Regions from separate parts of the Salinivibrio sp. HTSP genome, predicted to be linked through region 1. Evidence: riboswitches for the same ligand, from Rfam matches in the RefSeq annotation. Region 1 holds a riboswitch; the other holds the start of a gene.
The links. Region 1 has a riboswitch for lysine ahead of C7A19_RS07990 (Na+/H+ antiporter NhaC family protein). Riboswitches for the same ligand answer to the same signal wherever they lie in the genome.
Positions count from the first base shown of each region.

Region 2: another riboswitch for lysine. It lies ahead of lysC (lysine-sensitive aspartokinase 3); the one in region 1 lies ahead of C7A19_RS07990 (Na+/H+ antiporter NhaC family protein).

Region 1 covers NZ_PXUD01000037.1:4,892-8,284, forward strand. Annotated here, with positions in the region: gene C7A19_RS07990 (Na+/H+ antiporter NhaC family protein) at 1-1,195, opposite strand, end outside; lysine riboswitch at 1,284-1,465, opposite strand; gene C7A19_RS07995 (H-NS family nucleoid-associated regulatory protein) at 1,737-2,162, shown strand; gene C7A19_RS08000 (lytic murein transglycosylase) at 2,214-3,185, opposite strand; gene C7A19_RS08005 (YcgL domain-containing protein) at 3,197-3,393, opposite strand, start outside.
Region 2 covers NZ_PXUD01000038.1:6,552-9,944, reverse strand. Annotated here, with positions in the region: gene C7A19_RS08265 (Wzy polymerase domain-containing protein) at 1-243, shown strand, start outside; gene C7A19_RS08260 (alanine--glyoxylate aminotransferase family protein) at 240-1,373, opposite strand; lysine riboswitch at 1,637-1,824, shown strand; gene lysC (lysine-sensitive aspartokinase 3) at 1,946-3,304, shown strand; gene metH (methionine synthase) at 3,343-3,393, opposite strand, start outside.

The DNA.
Region 1 (3,393 bases):
CCGCCAACAAGAAGAGCACTACAGGCAAGAGTTGCGCTGGTAAGTTCCCCTCCACTAAGGACGACAAATATTGACCTGTTTGTAGGTCGCCAATAATATGACCAATCGACCAAGCAAATAACAGAATGAGGATAGCGCCAAACATAGACTTTGCGCCCACCCAAAGGGTTTTCGCAATATTTGATATCGCTATACCTTGTTTCGCTGTCATCACCAAGGATACGGCTAAACCCGCGAGTCCACCCCATAGCAATGACATCCCGACATCGGTATTTTCAAACGCCCCGAGCAGAGAAAAGGATTGATCTTCGGCTGCCAATGCCAACCCGCCGGTATATAACATTGCACCCACCGTCGCCACGACGAGTACAATAATGGGGGCAACCAAATCAGCCACGCTGCCTTTATCACTTTCCTCAATCCCTAGGTCGTCGCAAATATCAGCGCAGTTTTCACTTTCATCGCCCAGTCGGCTGCCTTTTTTCGCCTGATATTCAAACTGACGCATCGGGCCAATATCCAGTTGAAACCAAACCACCGCAAACACTAACAGCAAGGCAAAAATGGCATAAAAGTTCATTGGGATCATGGTGACAAATGCCCCTAGCGCCGTGTAATCCGTGACGCCATGTGCCACCAAAATAGAGCCAATCACGGTAATGATATAAGCCCCCCAGCTTGATGCCGGCGTGATCACACACATAGGGGCGGCTGTGGAATCAAGAATGTAAGCCAGTTTCGCTCGAGAGACGTGAAACCTGTCTGTGACGGGACGAGAGACGGCCCCCACCGCTAAGCTGTTGAAATAATCATCAACAAAGATAAATACGCCGAGAAACGCCGCGAGCAGTTTCGCCCCACGTTTACTCTTGATCCGGCTTTGCGCCCAATTGGCAAACGCGCGGGTACCTCCAGAAAGAGACAGAAGCGCGGTGATCATCCCGAGTAAAATAAGAAACGCGAGAATACTTAAGTTCCAACTATTTAAGCCTCCATCAGCGATAAATAGCCCAGTAATCACCTCAAGCAGGTACTGTCCGGAAGAGAGGATAGAAAAATCGGTCAGTAATACCGTACCCAGTACGATTCCCATACCCAAGGACAATAAAACCCGTCGTGTAGCAATCGCGAGGCCCAGAGCCAATAAAGGGGGAAGCAGAGATAAAGCGGATGAAGAAAAATCTGTTAAGTTCATGATCTCAGTGTCAACCAGGTGGTTGGAGATCTACTGCAGAAATGAAGACGGTAAGGCGTGGTATCACACGGCAAACAGCTTGCCTCCTACATACAGTAGCGCTCCATAGTGTATTTCCAAGTACTATGGCAGTGCTGCCCCTATTCGGTAACAGCCCCAGCTCAATCGGTGTGATGACCTGATTGGCTTCGGCGTTGCTTCCTTTTATGCACTCTCATCGGAATCACCCTCTTGCGCACGACTGATAAACAACGCACCTCTACGTTAAGCGTGGTGCATTCTACACAACGTGCTTACCATCGCAACTCTTTATGGTTGAAAAAGCATCGATTAAACCCCAGCTTACGCGATGCCAATAAAATACGTCTCATCTTCTATTTTTTTAGACATTCGCTTCAAAAAGACAATAGAATTAAAGTCAAATTTGCAGTTAACTTGCAATTAATGCGCAATATGACGTATTAATATAAGCCATATTGTATATTTCAATTATACTGCTATCATTCTTTCAATTAACATATAAATCAAATAGGAACCAATAATGTCTGATGCAATGAAAGCCTTACTCAATTTGCGTAGCTTGCGCGCACTTGCCAAAGAAATGTCAACCGAACAACTTAATGAAGCATTAGAAAAACTTCAAACGGTTGTTGAAGAGCGTAAAGAGCTTGACCGTCAAGCCGAGGCAAAAGAAAAAGAACGTTTAGAGAAGTTAGAAAAATACCGTGCTATGTTAGAAGCCGACGGTATTGGCCCAGAAGAAATCGTAGCATTGTTAGGTGGTACTTCGAAGAGTAAAGCATCGGGTAAACGCGCCACACGTCCAGCAAAATATCAATATACGGGCGAAGATGGCTCACAAAAAACCTGGACGGGCCAAGGCCGTATGCCTAAAGTGATTCGCGAAGCGATTGAAAGCGGCGCGGCCAAGCAGGAAGACTTCCTCATCCCAGGTCAGGAAGCCTAAGTCCATATTCCCGCATAAAAAAAGAGGCGCTCAGCCTCTTTTTTTTATCCCTTAACCAAATTTAATTCTGTCCGCCAAATGGCTCACCGCTAACGCGAAGTAGTGCGAGCGATTCCATTTCAATAAGCTCTGGTAGTTATTATAAACAAGATAAGCCCTGCCTTTACCATCATCAGGCTGAATCAACCAAGCGTTGATATCGACGGCCGGTAACGCCTGACCATTCATTCGCCGTACCCCACGCGTCTGCCACTCACTCAATGAGTGTGCTTTCTCACTGTTGGTGCCAAGCAAAGTACGATCGATGCCTTCAGGGATCTGGACCTGCCGTCCCCACGTGTAGGTATCATCCCATCCCGCTTTTTTTAAATAATTTGCAGCAGACGCAAAGACATCAGCTTCCGTTTGCCAAATATCTTTTTTGCCATCTTGGTTTCCATCGACCGCATAGTTAATAAAAGAACTCGGCATGAACTGGCATTGACCCATCGCCCCAGCCCAAGAGCCTTTCATCGCTTCAGGCGCAATGTGCCCTTGCTCTAATATCGTCAGTGCGGCCATGGTCTCTTTGCGAAAAAAAGCCTCACGACGGCCATCAAAGGCTAATGTTGATAAGGCTTCAATGACATTATAACTACCCTGAAGTTTGCCAAAATTACTTTCTACACCCCATAAAGCCACAATAAAACGCGGCTGAACCTGGTACTGCTCACCAATGGCTTTCAAAGTGTCATAATGTTCACGATACAGTTGTTTCGCTTGAGCGACTTTCCAATCAGGCACAGCACGCGGAATATACTCATCCAGCGTGAGACGTCGCTCAGGTTGATTTCGATCGGAGCTGACTGCACGCTCATGGTATTTAACGTCCTTAAAGGCACGCTCAAGTAACGCATCACTGATGCCCGCCTCACGTGCTTCGGCTTTTAAGGTGGTCACATACTGCTCGAATCCGGGCTTGGCCATCACAGGGCTCACCAAGAGTGCCGCCGCGATAGAGGCTGAAATCATACCTTTGCGCATAGTCATCCTTTTTACAGTTTTTCGTTTTTATTACGAATGGCCTGCAATGCCGCGTCAGGTGGCGGAGGCAATTGCACAAAAAAGCCATCACTTTGCAGGCTTTGTTTAACCTTATTGATGTCAACTGCTGCCAGTTTATCGCGCTTGTCTAAGTTGATCATCATGGCAAATTCGGGCTGCCCAAAGCTATTCATGAGTGCCTCGGGCA
Region 2 (3,393 bases), on a different contig from region 1:
CACTTTCAGGCTAATTTAGCAACTCTGTCTGACACTGAGCGCCAGCAACATCTTAACCAATTATTGCGCCAAGTCGCACAACGACCACGCTTTGCTGGCTATCAGCATGCCTATCAAGTGGCCCTACAAATCGGTGACCGTCAGCGGGCTCGCGATATCCAGCAAGAAGCACGTTACTTGTATCCAAACGCGGCGAAGGTATGGACAATCCGCCATACCCTACCGGATCATTCGACGCCCTAGCGCAATGCCTCTTCAAGGGCTTTAAGGCACAGGGCAATGTTCTCATCCCTTGCGCCGTAGCCCATTAAGCCGATTCGCCAGGCTTTACCCGCCAAATCACCGAGGCCAGCGCCAATTTCCAAGTTATAGGTGTGAAGTAAATGCTGGCGCACGGCGGCATCATCCACGCCCTCAGGAATATAAACGGCGTTAAGCTGGGGCAAACGATAAGGTTCATCGACCACAAAGCCAATCCCTAAATTGTCCAATCCCGCTTTCAAACGCTGATGCATGGTATCGTGGCGTTGCCACGCGTTCTCAATCCCTTCGTGATACAGTTTGAGCAGGGCTTCATGTAGGGCATATAAACTATTCACGGGTGCCGTATGGTGGTAGCTACGTTTGCCGTCGCCGCTCCAATACCCCAGCACCAAACTTTGATCGAGAAACCAGCTTTGCACCTTGTGAGTCCGCGCCTGCATTTTTTCTACTGCACGGGGCGAGAATGTCACTGGCGACAAGCCCGGTACACACGACAAACATTTTTGACTGCCTGAATAGACTGCATCTAATTGCCACTCGTCCACCTTCAACGGCACGCCACCGAGTGAGGTCACCGCATCGACAATGGTGAGGCAGCCGTGTTCACGTGCCAAGGTGGCAAGGGCCTGTGCATCAGAGCAAGCGCCTGTGGACGTCTCCGCGTGGACAAATGCGACTATGCTAGCCTCCGGGTGCGCCTTCAAGGCCGCTTCAATCTTTTCAGGATTAACCGGAGCGCCCCAGGCATCATCAACCATGACCGCATGTGCACCACAACGCTCCACGTTTTCTCGCATCCGGTCGCCAAACACGCCATTGCGACAGACGATCACTGTGTCGCCAGGCTCCACCAAATTGACAAAACAGGCTTCCATCCCCGCACTTCCAGGTGCAGAGACCGCAATGGTAAACGGATTGTCGGTTTGAAAAGCGTACTGCAGTAGCTGCTTGACCTCATCCATCATGGCAATGAATAAGGGGTCAAGATGCCCCAATGTCGGCTTGCTCAATGATTGCAGCACCGACGGGTAAATGTCAGAGGGCCCTGGCCCCATCAATGTGCGAGCGACGGGTTGAAAAGACTGAATATCGGAAATTGCACGAGCCATCACGAATCCTTGTTGTTGGTACCGAGGCTCACCGTTATAGCATATTTTTTCGCCATTCCCCTAGCCTCTGGCACATGAACTGTGTGATCGCTAGCGGCGATTCGCTTTTCTTGTCAGTGTCGATAGGGCGTGATGGCCTCCTCTTGCCTAGGTGAGATGCTGGTGCTGGGCAGTGCTCCCATCGGGCGTAAAAACACGGTTGACACCCTGCGATCACACCCGTAATGTTAAAACTGTTCATGCGGTTACCAACCCATGACTGAACATGCAGAAGAGGTGCATTTCTCAGGCAGTTATCAAGCGGAGCCCCACTCCTAAGCATGATAACCAGGGGAGACAATGCCGAGGTGGCGTACGATCGGGGTCGATACGCTGCCGGCCTTGAAGGCTGAATCCTTCAGGCTGTCACTTGTCATCCATATGGAAAGACAGGTGGAGCGCTTCTGGCAGACTACACCTGCCGTTTGCTCTTCCTATCCTTGTCGCGGTATTTATCGCGGTCACGATGTGACTTCTGATGTTCCCCATCATTTTTAATTTATTGACTCTGCTAGCCAGAGAGGGGAAAGGACGTGAGGCCATTACCATCAATTTCAGTCGCTAAATTTGGCGGCACCAGTGTCGGAACGCTAGAGGCGATGCAGCAAAGCGCCACTGTTATCGAGCAAAACCCGCAAACCCGTTTAATCGTGATCAGTGCGTGCGCCGGTGTGACCAACCACTTGGTCGCGCTGGCAAAAGGGATCAGCGACCCTGACGTGCGCCAAGCCAAGTTGGACGCCATTCATGCCATTCACCAAGCCATATTGCAGCAACTTCCTGATTGCCAAAACACGCAAGCAGCAGTCGAACACTGGCATCTCGCCATTGCCGAGTATGCCGAAAAAGCGGCCATCACCCCTGACACAGCGTTAACGGATGCGTTGGTGGCCTGCGGCGAGCTGATCTCGACCCATATTTTCACTCATTTACTCAATAGCCGAGGAATGGCAACAATACGGGCCGATGCGCGTGAATTGCTGCGCACCGACAGCCAGTTTGGCTGTGCCCAGCCTGACCCACAGCAGACGCGAACACAGTGCCACGACCAATTGCTTCCGCATTTAGCCACACACCGAGTGGTCACCCAAGGGTTTATCGGCGCGGATGCCCACGGACAAACCACCACCTTAGGCCGTGGTGGTAGCGACTACAGTGCCGCACTGTTCGCCGAAGCCGTGGACGCAGAGAGTTTGGCCATTTGGACTGATGTACCGGGGATTTATACCACCGACCCGCGGATTGCCGACCAAGCGCGCCCAATCAGTGAAATTAGTTTTAGCGAAGCCTCAGAAATGGCCACGTTTGGTGCCAAAATCCTGCACCCATCCACCTTAGTGCCTGCAGTGCGCCAACATATTCCTGTGTTTGTCGGGGCTGCGAGCGCGCCTGAGCAAGGCGGCACCTGGATCCGCGAACAAGCGCACTCGGCACCGCTGTTTCGTGCCGTCGCCTTACGACGAAACCAAACCATGGTGACACTGACCAGCTTAAACATGTTCCATGCATATGGCTTTTTGGCCAAAGTATTTGAGGTTTTGGCACGATTTGAAATCTCGGTGGACTTGATCACCACCTCGGAGGTCAGTGTCGCTTTAACCCTTGATCAAACCAACACTCAGGGCGACGCACCGCAGCTGCCAGAAGCGGCTATCGCCGAGCTGACCCAGTTATGTCATGTCGAGATCTGCGAGAACCTGGCGGTGGTGGCGCTGATTGGCAATGATATGAATCATACTGCTGGCGCGACAGCGCCGGTGTTCAGTGCCTTAGCACAACACAAACTACGCATGATTTGCTACGGTGCCAGCAACCACAATGTCTGTGTTGTGGTTGAAGATGACGATGCCACCCAGGTGGTGCAGCGGTTACACGCGGACTTATTTGAATAATAAAGAAGCCAGCACAGCCAATGTGCTGGCTTCTTTCGTTAGCCGTTTAAGTTCGGCCCGAGCCATTTTTCCGCTTCTTCGCTGCTCCA